Regions from separate parts of the Paenibacillus mesotrionivorans genome, predicted to be linked through region 1. Evidence: riboswitches for the same ligand, from Rfam matches in the RefSeq annotation. Region 1 holds a riboswitch; each other region holds the start of a gene.
The links. Region 1 has a riboswitch for cyclic di-GMP ahead of ACI1P1_RS26085 (SH3 domain-containing protein). Riboswitches for the same ligand answer to the same signal wherever they lie in the genome.
Positions count from the first base shown of each region.

Region 2: another riboswitch for cyclic di-GMP. It lies ahead of ACI1P1_RS20845 (PilZ domain-containing protein); the one in region 1 lies ahead of ACI1P1_RS26085 (SH3 domain-containing protein).
Region 3: another riboswitch for cyclic di-GMP. It lies ahead of ACI1P1_RS09635 (transglutaminase-like domain-containing protein); the one in region 1 lies ahead of ACI1P1_RS26085 (SH3 domain-containing protein).

Region 1 covers NZ_JBJURJ010000022.1:19,855-27,381, reverse strand. The annotation lists gene ACI1P1_RS26110 (chemotaxis protein CheW) at 1-6, opposite strand, end outside; gene ACI1P1_RS26105 (chemotaxis protein CheW) at 28-456, opposite strand; gene ACI1P1_RS26100 (methyl-accepting chemotaxis protein) at 476-2,062, opposite strand; gene ACI1P1_RS26095 (ADP-heptose synthase) at 2,431-2,943, opposite strand; gene ACI1P1_RS26090 (helix-turn-helix domain-containing protein) at 3,155-4,099, shown strand; cyclic di-GMP riboswitch class I at 4,205-4,291, shown strand; gene ACI1P1_RS26085 (SH3 domain-containing protein) at 4,376-5,116, shown strand; gene ACI1P1_RS26080 (NlpC/P60 family protein) at 5,083-5,325, shown strand; gene ACI1P1_RS26075 (CpaB family protein) at 5,476-6,192, shown strand; gene ACI1P1_RS26070 (AAA family ATPase) at 6,189-7,040, shown strand; gene ACI1P1_RS26065 (ATPase, T2SS/T4P/T4SS family) at 7,087-7,527, shown strand, end outside.
Region 2 covers NZ_JBJURJ010000014.1:175,162-182,688, forward strand. The annotation lists gene ychF (redox-regulated ATPase YchF) at 1-884, opposite strand, end outside; gene ACI1P1_RS20835 (aminotransferase-like domain-containing protein) at 1,044-2,477, opposite strand; gene ACI1P1_RS20840 (LysE/ArgO family amino acid transporter) at 2,632-3,252, shown strand; gene ACI1P1_RS20845 (PilZ domain-containing protein) at 3,279-3,989, opposite strand; cyclic di-GMP riboswitch class I at 4,113-4,211, opposite strand; gene tadA (tRNA adenosine(34) deaminase TadA) at 4,484-4,948, shown strand; gene ACI1P1_RS20855 (ABC-2 transporter permease) at 5,032-5,730, opposite strand; gene ACI1P1_RS20860 (ABC transporter ATP-binding protein) at 5,762-6,661, opposite strand; gene ACI1P1_RS20865 (GntR family transcriptional regulator) at 6,719-7,093, opposite strand; tRNA gene ACI1P1_RS20870 (tRNA-Arg) at 7,267-7,340, shown strand.
Region 3 covers NZ_JBJURJ010000005.1:312,393-319,919, forward strand. The annotation lists gene larC2 (nickel pincer cofactor biosynthesis protein LarC2) at 1-60, opposite strand, end outside; gene ACI1P1_RS09630 (M23 family metallopeptidase) at 174-1,220, shown strand; gene ACI1P1_RS09635 (transglutaminase-like domain-containing protein) at 1,259-2,038, opposite strand; cyclic di-GMP riboswitch class I at 2,052-2,138, opposite strand; cyclic di-GMP riboswitch class I at 2,181-2,267, opposite strand; gene ACI1P1_RS09640 (collagen binding domain-containing protein) at 2,436-6,311, opposite strand; gene ACI1P1_RS09645 (class D sortase) at 6,501-7,220, opposite strand.

The DNA of each region.
Region 1 (7,527 bases):
CTCCATTATGCTGTGCCTCCCGTTTCCTTATTCCTGCAGAAGGACTTCATCCAGCTTCAGGATGCCGACCAAATGCTGTCCCCGGAGCCCTATGCCCGAAAAAAACGCACCGTTCACACTGCCCATCTGAACAGGCGGCGGCTGTACCTCCGGATATGTGGTCACCTTATTGACCTGATCGACTATAATGCCCACGGCTTCCTCCTGGTGATGGACAACCACAATCCGGGTGGCTTTGGTATAGGCCTCATCGGCCATCCCAAACATATTGCGCAGACTTACCACCGGAACCACCATTCCCCTCAGGTTGATGATTCCCTTTACATAAAATTTGGAGTGGGGCAAATCCGTAATCGCCTGCATTTTGATAATCTCGTGGATATCCTCAATCTTAATGGCGTAATTTTCGCCGCCCACGGTCATTTCGATATATTGGTCCTGCTGAACGGTAGCCATAAGCTCACACCCGAATCTGTTAGATTTTGAATTTGGACACGGAGACATTCAGCTCGTCGGCAAGATGTGCAAGGGATTGGCAGGTTGCAGCCGTTTCCTCCGAGGCCGCAGCCGTCTCTTCACTGGTGGCGGCGATGGCTTCCACCGATCTCATCACGCTGGAGGCCTGGGCGGCCTCTTCCTCACAGGCGGCGGCGATTTCATTCACCTTCTGGGAGGAGTTGTCCACGGTGCGGATAATGTTGCGGAAGGCTTCCTTCATCTCTTCGGATTGAGCAGCGCTTTCGGATACGGCGGAAACGCTTTGCCGTGTATTTTCCTGCATGGCCTTGATGATGGAGGTAATTTCCTTCGTAGCCTCGCTGCTCCGTTCGGCCAGCTTGCGGACCTCGTCGGCAACCACCGAGAAACCCCGGCCCTGGTCTCCTGCACGGGCGGCTTCAATTGCTGCATTGAGGGCCAAAAGATTGGTCTGGTCGGCAATATCGTCTATGACCTCGATAATAGCTCCGATTTTCCGGGAGTCCTCCTCCAACAGGCTCATGGAGGCATTCACATTCTGCATGCCGGAGGCGGAGGCTCGGACGATGCCTTCGCCCTGGTTGGCTGTTTGCACAGTGTTGTCCGCCAGCTCGGCCGCTTCCTCCGCGCTTTGGGCGGCAGAATTAATGGCAAGGGTGAGCTCTCTGAACATTGCGGAAATGGACTGGGCAGATTGTGCTTGAGTAGTGCTGCCGCTGGCGATTTCCTGGGTGCTGGCGGAGATTTGCTCCGAGGCGGCGGCCACACTTTGGGAGGACTGCATGATACCGCCGATCAGACTCCGCAGATTATAAATCATGGCATTGATGCTGTCGGCAAGCTGGCCGATTTCATCCTTGGTGTGAATATCGGCCTCGTCCCGCAAATCCCCTTGGGATACCCGGCCGACAAGGGTGACGATTTGATTCAGGGGTTTAGAAATCAGGCGTGAAATCACGTAACCCAGGAGGATGCTGATGATCAGAGCGGCCAACACCAGAGCTGCGGTTATATTCCGCGAATCAGTATAAGTTTGAAGGGAAGCATCGTTTGCTTTATCACCCAGCTCCACATTGACTTCCATAAGCTTATCCAACTGGTCGCGGATTTTGTTGCCCTCCACCGCCAAGGTAGTGCTCAGATACTGCTGGAATTCCGAAATATCGCTTTTGTAAGCCAACTCGATGCCGGTTTCCATCATTTTGTAATACGGCCCGATAAGGCTGTCCAGTTCCTTCAAAACGGCCAGCTCTTCCGGCGTTGTAGCCAATGGACGGTACACCTCAATTTGCTTCAGTACATTCTTGTTTAAGGCATCCACCTCGCTGTTCATGCGGTCTTTATCAGCCTTAGCGGTGGCAGTGGCGATATCCCGGGTCAGAACCCGCACGTTCAAAAAGGAGATTTGGGCTTCGGACAAGGTTTGGATGGACATCAGGTTATTATTGTACAGCTGCTTGCTGTTGTTGTTCATCAGACCCAGATTGCGGATGGAATACAATCCGACGATACCCACCACAATGGCGACAAGGACGAAGGCGGAGATTAGCTTAGTGGACGTTTTCCAATTCATGAACCATTTCATAGAGGCATGCTCCTTCATCAGGTGATTAGTGGTTGTGTTAAAATCCGGGCCGGGTTTCATCGATCATGGTGTAGTCTTATGTATGTGCCGCAGTGGGTGGAGAATGTATAAGCTGGAACCACCTCCATTTTTATCATTGTTAAAAAATTATAATGATTATATTTTGCATCATATCATGTAAGGTTTTGATTCGACAATATTCGATTGTATACAACAACACTTTATTTCGTTGGTAATTTTTACAACGAAATGTAATCGCTCCTGAGTGAGGGCCGCGGAAAAAATCAAAAACCCCGGAAAGCCTGCTTACAGGCGGTTCCGGGGCATAATTAAACCCTGACATAACTGTCAGGGCCAGGGATTTTCTTCTAAAACTCCATCGGTACATCCGCTTCAACGGCATAATCGAAATCCTCAATGTCGAATACCTGCACAGGTATGGAGGCGTGAATCACCTTATCCACAAATTCCAGCTGATCTGTAAGAATAGGCAGCTTTTCTCTTAGAGACAGAAGAATCAGATCGGTCTCGATGGGATCAAACCTCTCCCCGTATTCGGCATTCTCCAGAGCATATACCACCGTCACGGTAACCCGCTGGTTCACAAGAAGACCAGGGCTTTTTTTCCATGGGGAAACCAAGGCGCGCTCAATTTTTTTCTTGTTCAAGGGCTCCTCGAAAAAGCCGATCAGGCCCTTAATGTATGTGCGCACATAGGTGTCATCCTCCTCCATAGACATAATGGGCTCGGGACTTTCCAACAAATCATAAAGCTCCATCAGGCTGGAGTAGGGCATTACATATTCAACCGGCTGAGCCGGCACCAGGAGCTGGCCGTATATCGCAAGCATAACCGCTTCAGCCACAAAACGCCTTTCCATACGCTGTCCTCCGCTTATTGCTCTTCCGTAATAGTCTGTCATGCTCTAATTATAGCAGGCTTCCGGGAGGAAGAGAACGGACATTCTTGTGCATTTCCTGGAAAATGGACAATGCAGGGCAGAAAAGAAAACGCTTCAGGCTTCTCCGTATTATTCCGCAGGATGCTTATGTTACAATAAAGAACAACAGGGTTTGAATGCGGAGGCGCTTATGGAATCTATTCGGGAAAATATACAGTACCAGCATCCATTTTTGGCGGTGAAAATTTTTGATGCCGTCCGTTCCTGCCAGCCGTACCAGAAGGTGACGCGCTGGCATTACCATAAGGAAATCGAGCTGATTCTGATGCTCCAGGGGCGCTACGGCTTCTATCTCAACGAAACCCCCGTTGTCCTGCAGCCCGGAGAGCTGATTCTTATCGGGTCTAATGAGCTGCACACGGATTATCCCTGCGACAACGGCTCTTATCTGGTGTTTCAATTTGATATCCAGGAGCATCTGGAAAACAGCGGTTTGCCTTATTACCGCTACTTTGCCGATCCTTCCGTCCCTCTTAGCAGGCTGAATTACATATTCCAGGAAAACCATGAGGTACGGCAGACGGTTGCCCGCTGCATCCAATCCATCAACGAGGAATTTCTGGCCAAGCAGGACGGCTACGAAATCGCCATCAGCATCCAGATCAAGCAGATCATTCTATCTTTGCTCCGCGCGGATTCACGGAAGGTCATCCCGTCCCGGGAGAATTCCGACATTATCCGGCTGCGTCCGGTTCTGGATTACATCGATATACACTTGAGCGACAAGCTCCAGGTGGAGGAAGCCTGCAAGCTGGCTAATATGAGCTACCATTATTTTGTGAAGTATTTCAAAAAAACCATGGGGATTTCCTTCGTGGATTATATTACCCTCAAAAAAATCAGGCGGGCCGAGCGGCTGCTGCTTACCAAGGATCTGAGCATTTCCCAGATCGGGGAAGAGGTGGGGATGTCCAACATGGCCCACTTCTACAAGATGTTCCGCAAATTCAAGGCATGCTCCCCTAATGAATTCCGCAAGAAGATGCTGTTTGATACGGCGGGTAGGCAGGAGGAGTTGAATCCACCGGAGGCTAAAGCACCACAAAGTTTCCAAAATTTTTCAGTGTGTCAATAGGTACCGGGGCATGAAGGAAATGACATAAATCGAGTCTGTTGCTCTATATTCGACAAGTACCCCCTCAATTTATAATGGGATTACGAAGACATCGACGACCCGGTTTTCCGATAAAGGCAAACCCGGCGAAAGCCGGTGACGCAAAGCTACAGGGGCTGCCCCGCTTAAGCGGAATGCCTGCCAGCTGCCGAACAGAAGATACCCTCAGGGGCACTCTTTCGGCCGGAAGAGTGCTCTTTCGATGACTTCGACATTATACCTAATGGAGGGTTCCACATGATGAAACGCACCCTGTCTCTGCTTCTTGCCGTCACCTTCCTCATTATGCTTCTTCCCCTCACCGCAGCAGCCGCCGAGGACGAGGTCCCCACGAAGGGCAAGGTAATCGCTGGCGTCAGCTTCCGGTCCCAGCCTTCAACCTCAAGTACGCTCTACCGGCTGCTCAAGAAAAACGAAACAGTTAAGGTCCTGGATGAAATAAACCCCTACTGGTACCGGATTGAGGATCAGAACGGCCAACAAGGTTTTGTCTCCGCCAGTGACAAATACATAGAGATCACCAGTAACGCAGAAGTCATTTACGGTGTGAATATGAGAAAAGCCCCTTCCACCTCAGGCGATGTTGTCCGTATGCTCACGAAGGGCGAAGAGCTGCTGGTTCTGGAGAAGGCCAATGACAGCTGGTTTAAAGTCAGAGATGCCGCAGGTGTCGAGGGGTATGCCAGCGCCGGCACCAAATACATAAAGCTGAATACCAACGTCTACAAAATGAAGCTGAGCAAGTCGGACCTGATTGAAGCCTTTATCGCTGAAGGCATGAAGTATATGGGCACGCCTTATGAGTTCGGCTCCACCCGGTTTGACATTACCACCTTTGACTGCTCTGACTTTGTGCTGCAGGCCTTCTGGAATGTGACCGCACTGCCATTCCTGCCGACTCCCGCGGTCAGGCTGCATACGTCCAGGAGCTGGGCGGAATTGAGATGGATTGGAAGAATCTCAAACGCGGCGATCTGATGTTCTTTATGTCCTACGCCGGCTCCAAAGCCTCGGACTATGCCAATGTCAATCCCATGACCGAGGAAGTGACCCATGTGGCCATCTACCTGGGCGACGGCCAGATGCTGCATACCTATTCGCCCGAATCCGGCGGAGTGCGCATCGACACCATCGAGGGGAAAACCTGGGCATACCGCTACCTATACGGCGGAAGCTTTATCCGGTAATACTGTAAATATTTACTTGACGTATTCCGGGCATGTCTGATAAGATAACCTCACTTGAATAAACGGATCATTAGTTTTGCGAAGGACGCAAACTTGGGAATTTCCCCGGTTTGCGTCCTTTTTTTCGTCCGGCATAAAGGAGAGGGAGCGTTGACCAGAAGAAGAAATTTAGGCTACAGCCTTGTGGCGGGATTGCTGGCAGTGCTGTTGGTCTACGGTGTGTACATGATTTTAATCCGGCAGGTGGAGCTGCAGCAAACGGTGCGCATTGTAGCCCCGAAGGATTTTATTCCCGCCGGAACCCGGCTGGAGGCAGGGATGCTGGAGCTGGTCACCGTTGTCAAAAGCGGGCTGCGTCCAGGCATGCTCGAGACGGTGGAGTCCGCTGTGGGCAAATGGGCGCTGGTTCCCCTGGGAACACGTGAGCCAATCCTGGATTGGAAGATAGACCGGTTTTCCCTGCTGCCCGCTCCCGGACAAGCCACCTTTCCCGTCCCCAAGGAATATGTGCTGTCCATTCCGGGAGGAATCCGGGCGGGGGACCAGGTGGCGGTTTATGCTACCGGCAAAAGCGGCACGGTCCGCCTGCTGGAGGAGGCGGTAACGGTGGCCTCCATCAAGTCCTCCGCCAATACGGAGGTGGATGATCCCAAGGAGCCGAGCATTATCGCCAAGGTGAATAACGACAAGGAGAAGCTGTATACCTCCCGTAGGGATGCCAATGGTAAGGCGGAGCAGCTGAATTTGAACCTGACCGAGGACCAATGGCGCGTGATCGACGAAGCCTGCGGAACGAAGCAGAACAAGCTGGTAATCGCCTTCCTGTCCGCATCCAAGCCGGAGGAGGAAGGAGGAGAGAAGCCATGAACGGAAACGGGAAGCTGATTGTGTTTACCGGCTCCACCCCCAATATCGGGACCACGGTAGTGGCCTTTGGCACTGCGGTCCTGCTGGCCCGGCTGTCAGGCGAACCGGTGGGGCATCTATGCCTGAATTTGAAAAGCTCAAAGCTGCACCATTATGCGGGTTTAGATCCTTGCCCACCCGGGGTGGACCAGATCCGGGCGGAAATGCGCTCCGGGGGATTGACCCCCGGTTTCCTGAAGTCCCGCATGGTACAGGTTAAGGGAGTACCAGGTGTTCACGTTCTGTTTGGCTCGCTCCAGCGGGAGCAGGCGGAGTTTTTTCAGCCGGAGGATATCAGCCATCTGCTGGACATCGCCACGCAGTGTTTTCCGCGATGTGTGGTGGAAGTCAATGCCTATTGGGATAACGCCGCCACGCTTGCAGCGCTGATGCAGGCGGATGAACGTATTCTGGTCACATCCACGGAGCTGGGGCATTTCCAGGAGGACGTAAACCGTGGCCTAAAGCAGATGGCCCCCATGTTCGGTGTGAGCTCCGAACAGTTCCTGCTGGCGGTCACACAGCATAACCGCAGCGACGGCCTGACCCCGCAGGATGCGGCCAAGGAAACGGGCATGCGTCTTGCGGCTGTGGTGAAGGCGGACCCGGAGCTCAGGCGGCTGCTGGGCCAGGGCAGGCTGGCTGAATATATCGGCGGCAATGATGGGATTACCCAGGCGCTTCTGTCCCTGTGCGCTGAGCTGGGGGTCTCCCCCAAGGAGCCGGCTTCTGGGGAAGGGATATGGGCTTTGCTCGGACGGCAAAGCCGGCTTTTCCTGGGAGGGCGGACCCCACGCAGGAACCAATGAATATGAGACTGCAGCCCATGCTGCGGTTCCCTATAAGGAGGTTAATATGGAACAACGGTTTTCAGTCCTCTCCTATGCGGACAAACGACGCCAACTGGAGGAGGAAAAAAGCCGCAGGAGCGGAGGCGGGTCTCCCGGCCAGGAAGGGGAGGACAGCTGGTTCCGGGTGTTGATGGACGAGATCCGCAAGGAGCTGGCGGCCCCCCGGGGGAAAACGGAGGAGGAGCGCCGGATCTACACGGATACCCTGAACAGGGCTGTCATCGGCTACGAGCCTGCCCGCCGGGCTATTATGGGCATGATTGTGGATCTTTTGGCCAAGAAAAGAATCCACCGCCCGCCGCCGCCCTCCACCCGGTACACCAGCCTCGCCGAGGCTGCTTTTGCGGAGGTGATCGGGTGGAATGTCCTGGACACGGTGCTTCGCCACAGGTCCGGGCTGGAGGAGATTCAGGTCATCGGCGAGCAGATATTTGAGGTGCGGCAG
Region 2 (7,527 bases), on a different contig from region 1:
GCCCGGACCTCCTGTACCCCTGCCGTAAAGTACGTGTACAGGCCCAGAAGCTTATACGCGCCGCGGATCAGACGGTCCAACCCGGATTCGGACAGCCCCAGCTCCTCCAGGAACATGGCCTTGTCCTCACCCTCCAGCTCGGCGATTTCGGATTCGACCTTGGCACTGATCGGCACCACTTCGGCACCTTCCTTGGCGCCGAATTCCCGCACAATCTGCACGTAAGGGTTGCCGTCGGCGTTGGCCGCTTCCCCTTCGCTGACATTGGCGGCGTACAGCACCGGCTTCATAGTAATCAGGTGGAAATCCCGCACCATCAGCCTTTCCTCATCCGTCAACTCCACACTGCGGGCGGGCTGATCGTTATACAGAGCTTCCTTGATCCGCTCCAGCATTTCCACCTCAAGGGCTACCTTCTTGTCGCCGCCCTTCAGATTCTTGCGGGACCGTTCCAGACGCTTCTCCACCGTTTCCACATCTGCCAGGATCAGCTCCAGGTTGATGGTTTCGATATCGCTAAGCGGGTCCACCTTGCCGGACACGTGGGTAATGTTCTCATCCTGGAAGCAGCGCACCACATGAACAATCGCATCCACCTCACGGATATGAGCCAGGAACTTGTTCCCCAGGCCCTCACCCTTGCTGGCGCCCTTCACAAGACCGGCGATATCGACAAATTCGAAAGCGGTGGGCACTATCCGGTTGGGAGTTACAATCTCGGCCAGCTTCTGGAGACGCTCGTCCGGCACTTCTACTACGCCCACATTGGGATCAATGGTGCAGAACGGGTAATTGGCGGATTCCGCCCCGGCTTGGGTAATTGCATTGAACAACGTCGATTTGCCCACATTGGGCAGCCCGACAATACCTGCTTTTAACGCCATCTATAAACAACTCCTAGACTATTGTTAGTTTGTATAAAAGGATACCACAGTTTAACCTTTATATTATACACTTCCGGGCAGGAGAAATAAAATAAACCTTTTGCATTTATGGAGGAAATATACAGAGGATGGGAAAAGCGGCAGCCCAGTATCGCTTTTTTAAAGCCGGCGGACCAGTCCGGCCAATATCCCAATCCCCCTGGACAGCTCCTCCAACGAAGCATAAGAGTAGGAAAGCCGCAGACAGGGTTTTTCCTCCGAACCATAGACCATACCGGGATTCAGCAGAATTCCCTCCCGGAGAGCGGCGTCGAACAATTGCTTCATGGGCAGGCTGCGGTTAAACTCCATCCAGATGTAGAAGCCTCCGCCGGGGATGCTCCACCGGGCCAGCCCGCCGAACTCCCGGTCCAGCGCCGCCGCGGCGGCCGCCCTTCGCTTCCGAAGCTGGCCGCGGAGCTGCTCCAGATGGCGCTCATGCCAGCCGTCCTCCAGCCATTGTAAGGCCGCCCATTGGGACAAGGAGCTGGCTCCGTAATCGATCTGCATCTTGATATCCGCCAGCCGGTCAATAGCCGTGCGGGGACCCACCACCCAGCCGATTCGCAGCCCGGGGCTGACGGACTTGGAGAGACTGCCTACATATAGTACGTCTCCGTGGTTGTCCAGACTTTTGAGGGAGGGCGGAGGCGGTTCGTCCAGCCACAAGTCTCCATACACATCATCCTCGATAATGGGAAGCCGGAGCTCCCGGCAGGTTTGGAGAAGCTCCTTCCGCCTGCTTCCGCTCATCACCTTGCCTGTGGGATTATGGAAGGTGGGGTTAGTATACAGCATAGCCGCCTGGTACTGCTTGCTGTACCGCTCCAATAATCCGGCACGTAGGCCCGCCTCGTCCATAGGGACTCCCTCCAGCCGGATACCCGCAGATTGGAATACCTGCACGGAATGGAGGTATGACGGGCTCTCCGCCAATACAGTGGAGCCGGGCCGCATCAGGCCTGCAGCAATCAGATGAAGGCCCTGGAGTGCGCCGGAAACCACCAGTACGGAATCGGCGGTGGCATGAATGCCCCTCTCCTGCAGGCGTTCCGCAATCCGCCGCCGCAGGGCGGGATTGCCCTTGGGCTCTTCATAGCCCAAGGCGACGGGACGTTTGGCTCCCTCCTGCAGGAGCCGGGCCATCTCACGGCCGGGAAGCAACTCCGGCGCCAGCTCCCCCGTCCCCAACCGGATGATGCCGGGGTCGGCCTCCATCCGGTTAATGGTCTGGATCACCGGCAAATTGGGCTGATGGCGCCCGCTCTCCGCCACCTGGCCCCAATCCGTTGGCGGGGCGGCCAGAAGGCTCCATGATTCGTTGACCACCCGGGTGCCCCCGCCCGTTTGTCCCTCAACCAGCCCCAGTGCTGCCAGCTCGGCCATGGCCTGTGCCACCGTGCTGCGGTTCACCTGCCACAGCCGTGCCAGAATGCGCTGGGAGGGCAGACGAGCCCCCACCGTCCACTCTCCGCGCAGTATACCCTCCTTGAAATAGCGGACAATTTGCTCCTGCAAGGACAGCTCCCCATACCGGTCCGGCTTCCAGTCCATTGTGCTCCCCCCTGTTTATATGTATTATCTCCCAATTTGGCTGGTTCTCCAACCATCCATTTGGCCGGAGACAAAAAAACAACCCTGCTATACAATCTGTTTCATAGAAAATGTTCTACCAAACAGAAAGGATGTGCTCCGGTTGTCGGTTCAATTGGCTTCTTCAGCTATTCACGGCTTTATTCTGGCCCTGGGCCTGATTCTGCCTCTGGGGGTGCAGAATGTGTTTATTTTTCAACAGGGGGCCCTTCAGCAATCCTTCCGCAAGGCTCTGCCGGCGGTGCTTACCGCGGCGGTTTGTGATACGCTTCTCATCGGATTGGCGGTAGCGGGTATGTCTCTGGCCGTACTCAATAACAGCTGGCTGGAGACACTATTAATGGCCGCAGGCTCCATTTTCCTGCTGTACATGGGGGCTTCCTTGTGGCGCAAGCAGCCCGGCTCCGCTTCCGGCGAAGCGGCTGTTTATTCCGGCCGCAGGCAGATCGCCTTCGCTGCCTCTGTCTCCCTGCTCAATCCTCATGCCATCTTGGATACCATCGGGGTAATCGGCGGCGCCTCTCTTCAATATGCGGGAGCCGACCGTCTGGTGTTCGCTTTATCATGCATTGTGGTGTCCTGGCTGTGGTTTGCAGCGCTGGCTCTGGCGGGCCGTCTGGCAGGCCGGTGGGATCCATCCGGCAGGCTGACTCTGTTGTTGAATAAAGTCTCCGCGGTAATTGTTGCCGGCATCGGCTTGGGTCTGCTGTACACGGCGGTAACCCGCATGCTGTAACGTGGGTTTTCCCATTTAAAAGCTCTCTATTTAAAAGTCCGCTTATTGGCCTCTTTTTTGGAGGTGGAGAGTGCCGTAATCTGTTCCCGCAGAATAAACGCCCGCAGGGTGTTTATCTTCACATCCTCCATCTCCACGTATTGGGCACCATAATAGGTGCTGCCGATTCCCTTTTCCATCCGGACCACCTTGGCGGTGCAGGCAATGAGGCTGCCCAGCTCCAATTCCAGCTTCAGCTCCGTGTGCTCCTCCAGCCGGAAAGGATCCGGCAGCGTAAACCCGATACCGCTCAGGCTGATATTTTTGATATCAATGGCCATCAATTGGTCCGCTTCCTCAAAGATACCGATAGCCCCCTTGCGTTTCCAGGCGGCCAGCTTCCCGCTTTTGCTGATCTCCACCCGTGGGAACATCCGCTTTTCATTAAACTTCCGCTGATTCTCCGGGGGATTGATCATCATGAGCGATCCCGTATCCTTGCCCACAATCGTAGAAGGAATCAGATACATGCCGGCCGGCGTGTACACGGTTAGCCTCACATTCTCCCCTAGGACAAAACGGTTGGAGTCGCTGATTTCAATCTCCAGCAAATCCCCCTCCACATGAGTCATAATCCCCGTGGAGACAAAGCCGCTTTTTTCCACAACGGTTCTGCAATGGACCAGGATAGTGGAGGAAGGAACCTCCTTCACCTCAGTAAAACCGACTTGCTTCTTCTTCGCTTCGACCCGGCTCATTAACGTCACCAGCCTTTCTATGAATTGTAGGGCGTCCCTTGCTGGGAGATGCGATAAAATGACAAAAAGCCGCCTCCGTCGGAAGCAGCTCTATCGATACAGCTTGCTTACGCCCCGGTGATATTCGGTAACCAGGCGATCCTAGCATTCCACCGGAGTGAACATACCGTAGACCCTAGGCTTTGCGTCCTATCCTTTCGGAATAGTTTGCCTTTTGTCGTATTACGTTGGGCAATTGGGAATCCTTCTAGCACTTTGGACCCTTGTTTTCTTCTATGAAAATAGTATACGGGTTTTCAAGAATGTTTTCAATCCATCACAAAGTCATTTTTTTGTGAATAAAAAAGGGGTGATTGTGATTTCATCTGGGGACGATTAGAATAAGATGTGGAAAAATGAGGCGGTTATTCACATCTATCCACAAAGTTATCCACAGGCTGTGCACAAGATCGAAAACATGTTCGGTTTCTTATCCATAACGGAGGTGGATTTTCATGGATCATGAATACTGGATGCGCCGGGCAATGGAAGAAGCGTACAAGGCGGAAAGCCTGGGAGAAGTGCCTATCGGGGCTATTATTGTGCGGCAGGGGGAAATTGTAGGCAGCGGGTATAATCTGCGGGAAACCACTCTGGACCCCACTGCCCATGCGGAAATGATCGCGATCCGGGAGGCAAGCACCCGTCTGCAGTCTTGGCGGCTGTTGGATTGTACTCTGTACGTTACGCTGGAGCCCTGTCCCATGTGTGCCGGGGCCATTGTGCAATCCCGTGTTCCCACCGTCGTATACGGAGCACCCGATCCCAAGGCCGGCTGTGCCGGCACCCTGATGAACCTGCTGCAGGAGGACCGGTTCAATCACCGGGTGGAGCTGGTAGGCGAGGTGCTGCGTGAGGAATGCGGCGGTATGCTTACCGCTTTTTTCCGCAGGCTGCGCGGCAAGAACAAACCCGGATAAGCAAAAACCGCTCTGTACGGCTTTTAGGCCCGGTGAGCGGTTTTTTGTGTGTAAATGATTTGTTTGTGTAAATGGGATCGGGATTAAAGATCCTCCCGTTTTTCGAAATAACGGATGGACAATCGGAGGGAGACTAAGAACATCAACACTGCCAGGCAAAATAACCCGATAATCCACACATATGGGCTGATTTTCTCCAATGCATCCCAGATGCGTTGCAGCCAGGCAGGTGGCCCAGCGGAAAAATCGAACCGGGAACGGACAGCCGACAGGATTGCGCCGGAGCTCCCCCCTAAGAGAATAAGGCCCATAAAGAAAAAGCGATTATAAACCTGTGCCTTAGCAACACCCATTTTGTACACCATTGGAATTAAAATTGAAACTAGCAAGCTATAGCAACAAGTAACAACTGCGGCGATCAGCAAGTTGACAACCCGATCTTCGTGCGTCTCGAAGGACAATGCCCCTCCCACTATCCCTATTAAGCTAAGTACAGCGGTGGACCCAAGAGCGAGCAGCACCACACTGGCATATTTAGCTTTGACTAATGTAGCTCGCGGCACAGGCAGGCAAATCAGCAGCCGGGTGGCGTGGTTTTTTTCATCCTCGTGCATGGACCGGTTAATGAAGCTGTACACAATCACAAAAACCGGCATCATAACACTGATCATATTATGCTGGTCCATGGCCGTCATATAGAAGAAAAAGAGCAGGCCCATAGCAAAAAACATATACGCCGACCGTCGCTGTATGGCAAAATCCTTCAAAATCAACTGCTTCATGACAGTCTCCCTCCCAGGAATTCAAAACTTGTTATCCGTGCTGCTCCATAAACTCCTCTTCCTCACCCGCCATACGCACCAGCATTTCATCCAGGGTCAGCTTCTCCACCTTATAGTCCGCTGCCGGGAAGCTTCTTTTCCACTCGCGTTCGAATTCGCGGATATCGCGGGTCATGCCGCTGAAGCCGAATTCCCCGCGTTTCATTCCCGCCAATAGACGCTCCAGCCGCGGACCCAGGTACCGGTTGTCCGCCTTCACCAATTTCCATTGATCCAGCACCGTAAGCTTGTCACCGCTGGCAGCAATCCTCCCGTTATGGATAACCGTGATGTAATCCGCCACCTTCTCAATATCCGACGTGATGTGGGAGGAGAAGAAGATGGAGGCCCGCTCGTCCTGGATGATCTCCCGGAACACGTCCAGCAGCTCGCTGCGGATCACCGGGTCCAAACCGGAGGTAGGTTCGTCGAGAATCAGCAGCTCCGGATGATGGGCCATGGCCAATGCGAGGGACAGCTTCACCTTCATCCCCCGGGACAGCTCCTTAATCTTCTTCTTAGGGTCCACCTGGAACCGTTTCAGCAGTTTGCGGAATAGGGCCTCTTCCCACTTGCGGTAAAAGCCCCCGACAAAATTTCCCGTCCACTCCACTGTCATTTCTTCATAAAAAGCGGGCTCCTCGCTTACATAGCCGATACGCTCCTTCATCTCTAAGGGCATCTTGCTTCCGGCTTGGCCGAACCATTCCATTTCTCCGGAATCAGTCCGGATGATATCCGTCATACATTTGATGGTTGTGCTTTTGCCCGCTCCGTTCCTTCCCACAAACCCCATAATATAACCGCGGGGAATATCCAACGATACCCGGTCCAGGGTGAAGGCGGGATACTGCTTGGTGACATCCTTCATTCTCAGAATCATCTCTTCCATCTGCACCATTCCTCCTTATTCCAAACACAACCTTGATTATCCGCAAGGCAGCTCAGATTAATCCATTTCCATCAACAGCCGGAAAATCCGGAGAATTTCCTCTTCATCCATCCCCAATTCTCGGCAGCCGGCAATTCCCTTCTCGAAGGACTGCTGGACCGTCTTCAGCTTCGTCTCCCGGACAAACTCCGCTCCCGCTTCTGCTACATAGGAGCCCACGCCCTGCTTGGTGGCAATATATCCGTCCGCCTCCAAATCCTCATAAGCCTTCTTCACCGTAATCACGCTGATCTCCAGTTCACGGGCCAATGCGCGAATGGAAGGCAGCATCATCCCCGAGGGCAGCACACCCTCCAAAATCTGCTCCACCACCTGCTTCTTGATTTGCTCGTACAAGGGAGCCGGATCACTATTGGATAAAACAATGTACAACGAAGCCACCTCGTATCCGTGCATACTGTGTATGTTATTATATGTACAGTATATGCGTGTTTATACACAGTGTCAATGCTTATTCCTGCCAAACCACTATCCTCTGTCCCGCCGCAAAAAATGGCCCAACCCTTTCCTATTGTTTACGCTTTATGTTATAATGGTCTTCACGCGTTCCCGTAGCTCAGCAGGATAGAGCGACAGTTTCCTAAACTGCAGGTCGGAGGTTCGAATCCTCTCGGGGACGTATCTGAACAAGCTAAAAACCCTTACGGCGTAAGGGTTTTTTCTTTTTTCTCATAAGTGCTAATAAAGTACAGAATCGTCTATTGGGAACGGGTTGGGAACAAAATGTTTATTGCTGCTGATATATGTTGTATATTATTCCATGTAGAATACTGGAATTGTTAATCTATTAATGGAAGATACATTAT
Region 3 (7,527 bases), on a different contig from region 1:
ATTGGCCTGAATGACCACCATTCCTCCGTCGGTGTGCTCTTGTCTGTGCGAATGCTCCAAGGCCGGTCCCTCCCATCAGGATAAAATTCGACTCCCTTAAACATGCTAAGTATAGCACACACACATGGAGTACATGCCAAATTGGCTTAAACCAGGAGCGGGAGGACGATCATATGGGACGGCGGCACCGATACGGCGGTCTCGCGGCAGCAGCGGCCTTCGTCTGGCTGGCCGGGGCAGGGCTTGCAGCTGCGGAACCGGCAGGGGCAGATGCGGAGGTTTCAGCTCCCCAGGCCGCTGCAGCGGCCGATCAGGCCTATGGGGAACGCAAGGCCCTGTTTGAGGAAACCAGCACCATTACAGGCATCAGGTGGTTTGATTTGGCCGCGGCCGATCAATATGAACGCACCATGAACTTTGTGAAGAAGCGCACACCGGGCGACGGACTGGTGGCCGTTTATTTCTCACCGGAGGACTGGGCGGGGTTGGCTAATCCGGACCGGACGGATACCAGTCCGTTAGGGATTGCGGCATTCGGCGGCAAAGGTCTGGACGGAAACGGGGATGGGCGGGCGGACCGGAACAGCGATCTGGACAGGCTGGCAGCCTTCGCGCGGCAGATTACCAAATTCGGGACGGATGAGGAAAACTTCCGGATCGGGTTATGGGAATATTACCAGAATAACCGGGCGGTCGAACGGATTCTCCAGTTTTCCAAAATTTATGCCGCCTACGGTACCCTGGATTTGTTTACCCACGCATTTCCTCTCCCGCTGGGGGCGGATTATTCGTACCGGGATACCTGGGGCGCCAGCCGCGGGTGGGGAGGCGACCGGATTCATGAGGGAACCGACCTCTTCGCCCACCATGGTGTTCCAGTCCGCAGCACCTGCTACGGAATTATTGAGGTCATGGGCTGGAATCCCTTCGGCGGATGGAGAGTAGGTATCCGGGATCTGAATAATGTGTATCATTATTACGCCCACCTCTCCGGCTTCAGCAAGGAGGTCAAAACCGGCGATGTGGTCAAGCCTGCACAGGTGATCGGCTGGGTGGGAAGCTCCGGCTACGGCAAACCCGGCACCTCCGGGAAATTCCCTCCGCATCTGCATTTTGGCCTGTACCGGGATAACGGCTTGGCCGAATGGTCCTTCGACCCTTATTCCCACCTCAAAAAATGGGAGCGGGAGGAACGGGCCGCAGGCCGCAAAAAGAAATAAAAAAAGCCGGGGGATCGCTCCTCCGGCCTTGCTGTTTATTAGTAGCTCTTAGCGGCAACGTACTTGCTGCTGTCCTTGGCGAAGGCGGCGCTTCCGCTGCCTGCATCCACGGTGGTATCTACAGTTACCCATGCCCCGTTCAGAAGCACTTCGTTCCAGGCGTGGTATACGTTGACATATTCCGATGTGCCCATCATCAGCTTGGTGGGTACCCCGACGCTGCGGGTCATGGCGGCAAAAAGGGAGGAATAGTCGTAGCAGATGCCTGTCCCGTCCACCAATACTTGGCTCAGGTTAGGAATGTACCCGGTAGCAACATTGGCAGCCAGCTCATAATCATAGGTTACAGAACCGATAATATAGTCATAAATGGCCTTGACCTTGGCTTCGTCTGTGTTCAAGCCTGCAGTCAATTCCTTCGCCTTTGCTACAACATCGGTAGCCGCAGCCCAGTTTACATTTTGGGTCGAATTCAGGTAAACGGCATTGGCATCGGCCAGCACAACATCTTTGGTTGCCGAGTATACACTCTTGTACTTGTTGCCGGTGGTATTCTCCAGTACGGCAATTTTGTAGGTTCCATCGCCCAGTTGAAGCGGGAAGCTTTCTTCGGTTCCGTTATTCTTCAAGTCATAGGTGTAGCTTGTCCCGTCCTTGGTAACCATGACCTTGACCCGGGCACCGGAATCCGCTTGGTATTGGACGCCGATGGATCCGGCTGAGAGCTTGCTGTCATTCAACCAGGATGCGGCAGATGCGGCGGATGCATATGCGAAAAGCATACTTGCTGCGACAATAGACGTGATGAACTTCCGCATACAAAAAACCTCCTTCGGGAGCTGGCTGCCATTCTTCTGACGAAGGGAAGGCCCTTTAGCTTTGCGTCCCTGCTTTTCAGCAGGTTTGCCGTTATCGGTGTAGGCTTGGGTGATGCCTTAAAAATGAAAAAAGCCAATTGCATTCGGTAGCTGGCTGCCATCCTTCTTGGGAAGGGAAGACCCTGTAGCTTTGCGTCCCAGCCTTTCGGCAGGTTTGCCATTTATCGTGTATTGCCTTTGGTTTTAATCTATCAGAAATTCGACATTTTTTCAATAGAGTTGTAGAAAAATATGCTAGTACCTATAGCCTGTCCTTCACAGGAAAGACATTTTTTTTGAATGACAAAAAAGCTGCCGGAATCTCTGTCCGGCAGCTTTCTTTGGCCTGTGATTTGGGTTACTTCTTCAAACGGAATCTCCGCAGGGAAACTCCCGCAACCAGCAGGCCTATTCCTGCCAATTGCCACAGCAATCTCCGCTCCTCGCCGGTTTTGGGTAAGGTGGCTATCTCCGGCGCAGGGGTCAAGCCTCCCAAGGGGACCTCCTCCACATCGATTTCGATAAGCAGGTCTTCCCCGTTGCCATCCTTGTCCACGATATTGACTGTAAAGGAATCCTTCCCGGTATATCCAGGATCAGGCGTATACAGCCAGCTGCCGGTATCGTCCACGCTCAATGTGCCATGCCCCGGGGGTTTGGCAATATCCACCTTTCCTCCCTCCGGTACCGGTACGGAGCCTCCCTTAGGCGTGTCCTGATCCGTAATTTCGGTCAAGGGTGTCGGAGTAGGGGACGGCGTCAGCGTTGGTTTCGGTGTTCCAGGCTCCGGTGTAACACTGGGAGACGGGCTGGCCGAAGCCTCTGTGGTGGCTTGAGGCGTCGGGGTGGCCGTCACTGCAGGCGTCGGGCTGGCGCTGGGGCTGACAGTGGGACTGGGAGTCGGGGTGCTTGGTTCCTCCCCTGACCCGCCTGAATTCCCATCAGGTGTCGGCGTCGGCGTTGCTGTCGGTGTCGGCGTTGCCGTTGGTGTTGCTGTCGGCGTTGCTGTCGATGTCGGCGTCGGTGTTGCTGTCGGCGTTGCTGTCGGTGTTGCCGTTGGTGTTGCCGTTGGTGTTGCCGTTGGTGTTGCCGTCGGTGTTGCCGTTGGTGTTGCCGTCGGTGTTGCCGTCGGTGTTGCCGTCGGTGTTGCCGTCGGTGTTGCCGTTGGCGTAGCCGTCGGTGTTGCCGTTGGCGTAGGTGTTGGCGTCACAGACGGAAGCTTCTCATTGGTCAGCACCGTGGTAACCGCGGCGGTATTGATGGTGATATTGTGGGACGCCGTGTCCAAACGGTAGCCAACCGGCGCCTTAACCTCCTTCAGCACGTAGCTGCCCCCGTACAACCGGGTAAATACAATTTCGCCCTGAGCATCCGTCTTCCCGCTGGCCACATAAATCTCGCCTGAACCGGATTTGCGGTACAGATCGAATTCCGCGCCGGCAAGCCGCACATTGGAATCCGCCGCATCCTTTTTCACAACAGTAAGATTGGCATTGGTGATGCCGCCGCTTCCGGTCCCTTCCCCGGAGGAAAATTTAACCACAACATTCGTGGTATTGCTGGTTTTGGTGCTGGTCACATTGGTGCCGGACAACAGGGCGGTATTCGACACCGTTTCATTGTTATTGGCAATGACCAGACTTTGATATTCCAGAATATAGGGTTTGGTGATGGTATTCAGGAAGATCAGCTCAAATACAGGCTTGCCATCCTTGTCCTGGCTGTAATTAAGGGTGTAATCCGTCCCCTTCTGCAAAAGAGTGGCCCCTTTGGTCACATTAACCTTGGTGGGATCGGAAGAATTCTGGCTGACCACCGTGTTGTACACCTTGAAGGAATCCTGTACAAACATCTGGTTGGCTGATCCCGTATCCGTAATAACGGCATTTTCGATGGTGGATTGGTTCCGGTTAATATGGATGGTCCAATTGATCCGGTCCCCGCTTTGGGCTCCCGACTTGGTGACATATTCATTGGTATAGGGAATGTTCACCGATGCAGTCAGATTTTCCGACTTGGGTACCGCCCCGTCGTACAGGTTAGCGGTATCCGACGCATTGGTATCCACCAGCACGTTCTCCAGGCTTGTTTTGTAAACCAGGTAATAGCCCTTGGTAATCGGTTGGTCAAATGCCACTGTCAGCGTATTTCCGTTGGCAGCATCAGGAAGAGTAACCGTGAACCCGCTAGTGATCTCGGCACCTTTGGTTGTATTGCCATCCGGTGCAATGGTCATGGCGTAGACCTTAACCGATTGGCCAATAAGCTTCTGGGGCGCTTCGATCACATCCTTGACCACCGCATTCTGGAGCGTCCACAGGTTGTAGTTGAAGCCAACCTCCCAGTTTAGCTCCTTCTTCACGGCATTGTAGCTTCCGTTTTTGAAGCCGTTGTTTTTGGTGTACGCATTGGGGTCAAAAGGCTGGGAAACCGCCTGCTCATGGGGAGTGCTGTTCTCCGTCCAAGCCACATGGGCGGCGTTGGGGAATATTTTGCCCCCGGCAGTTTGGTTAGCCAGATCGAAGCCCGTGTTGTAGGTGATGGTGCAAGGACCTGTCAGGTCCACCGTAAATAGAAGCACAAATCCGTTGGCGTAATCGCCGTCCTTGGGAGCCAACGTGAAATCCGTTCCTTTGGCCAGGGTCTTATTATTATTTCCCTTGACCCCCAGGCTGCCTTCATCAAAGGACAGGCCCTGCAGGGAGAAGGTATCCGTCACCACAGCGTTTTGCATGGTGTAGTAGCTGCCGTCCGGCTTTTTGTCGTTGTTCACAGTAATTTTCCAGCCGACGGTTTTGGCGTTATAGTCCCTTGTGGTGATGCTTTTGGTCAAAATGCTGGACTCCAGCTTTTTGGAGGCTGTTTTTTCGGTTCCGTTAAAATAGACTGTATTGGTAACCGTTTGGCTGCTGTCCGTGTCGCTGTCCGCATACACCCGGCCGCTTGCTTTGGTCTTGTAGACGATGTTATACGCTTTGTCGATGGAGCCGATGAAGGTTACCCGAAACCCGGCTTGTCCGGGACGGGCGGGGTCGCTCAGGGGGCCCGTTACCGTATAATCCGTTCCTGCGGTCAGCGCGGTTCCCTGCTTAGGCCCTGTGCCGTTGGCATTGGGGAAGGTTACCGGGTATACCTTAACCGTGGACACATCCAGCGTTTGGTTGGCGCTGAACCAATCCTCCACCTGTGTTCCCGCTGAGGTCCGTTCATCATAGTTGACCTTCAACGTCCATTCCACACTCTGGTCATTCTGGCTGTAAGTTCCGGCAGACTTATCCAGCTGCGCGCCCCGGGCAGGCTTCACGGTAGCTGTGGCGCTTTTGGGCAGGGACGGTCCTGTGCCTGTCAGAGTCGCCTTATTTTCAAAGGAGGTTTTGGTGAAATCCGTTATTGGTGTAGTAAAAGTAATCCGGTAAGCCGAGTCAATGGGATTCAAGAATGCGATATTGGCCGTTCTCAAGGCGGTATCGTAGCTATAGGAGTAATAAACTCCCTCCGTTACGGTCTCCCCCAGAGTGCCGGCGGTGCCGCCCATGGTGACATTCAGCTTATTGACCTTAACATCCTGGGGCGCCCCTAATCCTGCAGGGATCACATCCGCTACCGCTGCGCCGGCAATCGAGGCCATGGAGGTATTCACATCCACGGTCCAGCTGATGTCCTTGGCGTTGTAGCCCTGCACCTCGCCCTTCTTGGCGATCAAAGCTCCACCCTTAGGCTGGAAAACGAGACTCACCGTCTCCATAACGCCGTTGATAGGCAGCTTAATCTCTTGAACCGACTGTTCGGTAACGGCATATTCCTTGAATTCCGTCTTAAAGGCCAGCATGCCGTGCACCCCGTAATTTTGCTCGATGTAATCATTGAAGGTCATAACAACCTTATGATTGCTCTGATACGCGGTAAAGGTGCCTACATTGCCGTCCACATCCGGCATTTTCAATTGGCCGGTCACATCATTGTAGAGCTTGAAGGCATCCGGCAGATCAAACGTGAAGGTATCACCGGCCTTGTAGCCATGGTCATCGGGAAGCTCCCAATTATAGTTCAGAATGACCTTGGACTGCTGCTTGTACACCGTTCCGGTAACCGGCTCGGTATATTGATCATCATTGTAGACCGCCATGGTGGCCGTGGTCAGAATATTCATTTGATTGCTTATTTCTGCAGCCGCTTGGGCTACATAAGCCGTCATGCCGTAAAGAACCTGGGCGCTTAAAAGAACGGCTGTCATGAACATGCCGATCCTTTTTTTCCACAATCTGGAGCGGTGATGACTTGCAAAGCGGGACTTTCTCACTGTAAGGACCTCCATTCAAAGAAGAAGTATAATGGACAAGCATTATTTATCCATCATAGCTCTCTTATCTGAACAGATTCTGAACAGAGAATAATCCTAATGTAGTCCCGTCATATAGGCGCATCAATCCGCTTTGGCCTGGACAATCAGCCGGTGGGTGGCGTTGACCACAGGATCGCAGGTGATGAGCGTCAGCACCTTATCCGTTTTGCTCCCCCGTAAGACCGACACATCCGTCGGCTCCACCAGAAAGGTTTTGAACACCGTGTATACGGTGCGCTCCCCTTTTTGATCCACGACAATCTGGTCGCCCTCTCCCAGCTCATCCAGCCGGTTGAACAGCCGGCCCTTGGTCAACGCCCTGTGGGCGGCAATGGCGGCGTTACCTGTTTGGCCCAGGGGGGTGGTTTCCACCATATGGCCTGCGGCCAGCTTCATGTTCTCCTCCGTTGCCCCTTCCAGTACCGGCAGCTTCAGATTGATCTTCTCGATGGTCAAAATGGCAATGGCCGGTTTGGGCGTAGGGGTTGGTTTAGGCGGGGCTGTGGCTGCTTCCGCTGGGGGGGATGCCGTGGATGAGGCGGCATCCGCGGGAAGCGCCGCTTCGGCGGACGGCTCTTCGCCAGGCAGTGCCTGTGCCTCCCGCTGCATCAGCTGGGATAACTCCCGGTAGGCCGCCTCCCGTGCCGCTTCCGCCGCGGGGTCCTCCGCTTGGTACAGCTGCCGCTCCATCTCGCCGAGCAGCCGGTCCTGCCGCCAGTCATAATACCACTCCCGCGCATAGGGGAACAGCATCACCAGCAGGCCGGCGAATATGAGAACATAGGATAATTTTTTTGTCATGTGGTTGTCTCCTCTCCGTCAGGCTCCTATCTCCACTATAACGGTTTCTCCCAACGGTTACATCTCCAGGCGGGGAAAAGTTGCACGGGTGCAGGATGTGTGCGCTGGGGAAGGGAGTTTGCGGGGGGCGGGGTGTGCGGCAGGAGGGGGCTAACGGAACTCAGAGTACCTTAGAACCTCAAAATCGGATGATTCCGCCGCTAACGGAACTCAGAGCAGCTTAGAGGGGGTTGCAGACACATTAACGGGGTATGTTCGGCGGCTAAGAGCTCCTCAGTTCCGCTAGAAATTCAAAACCCGGTTTTTG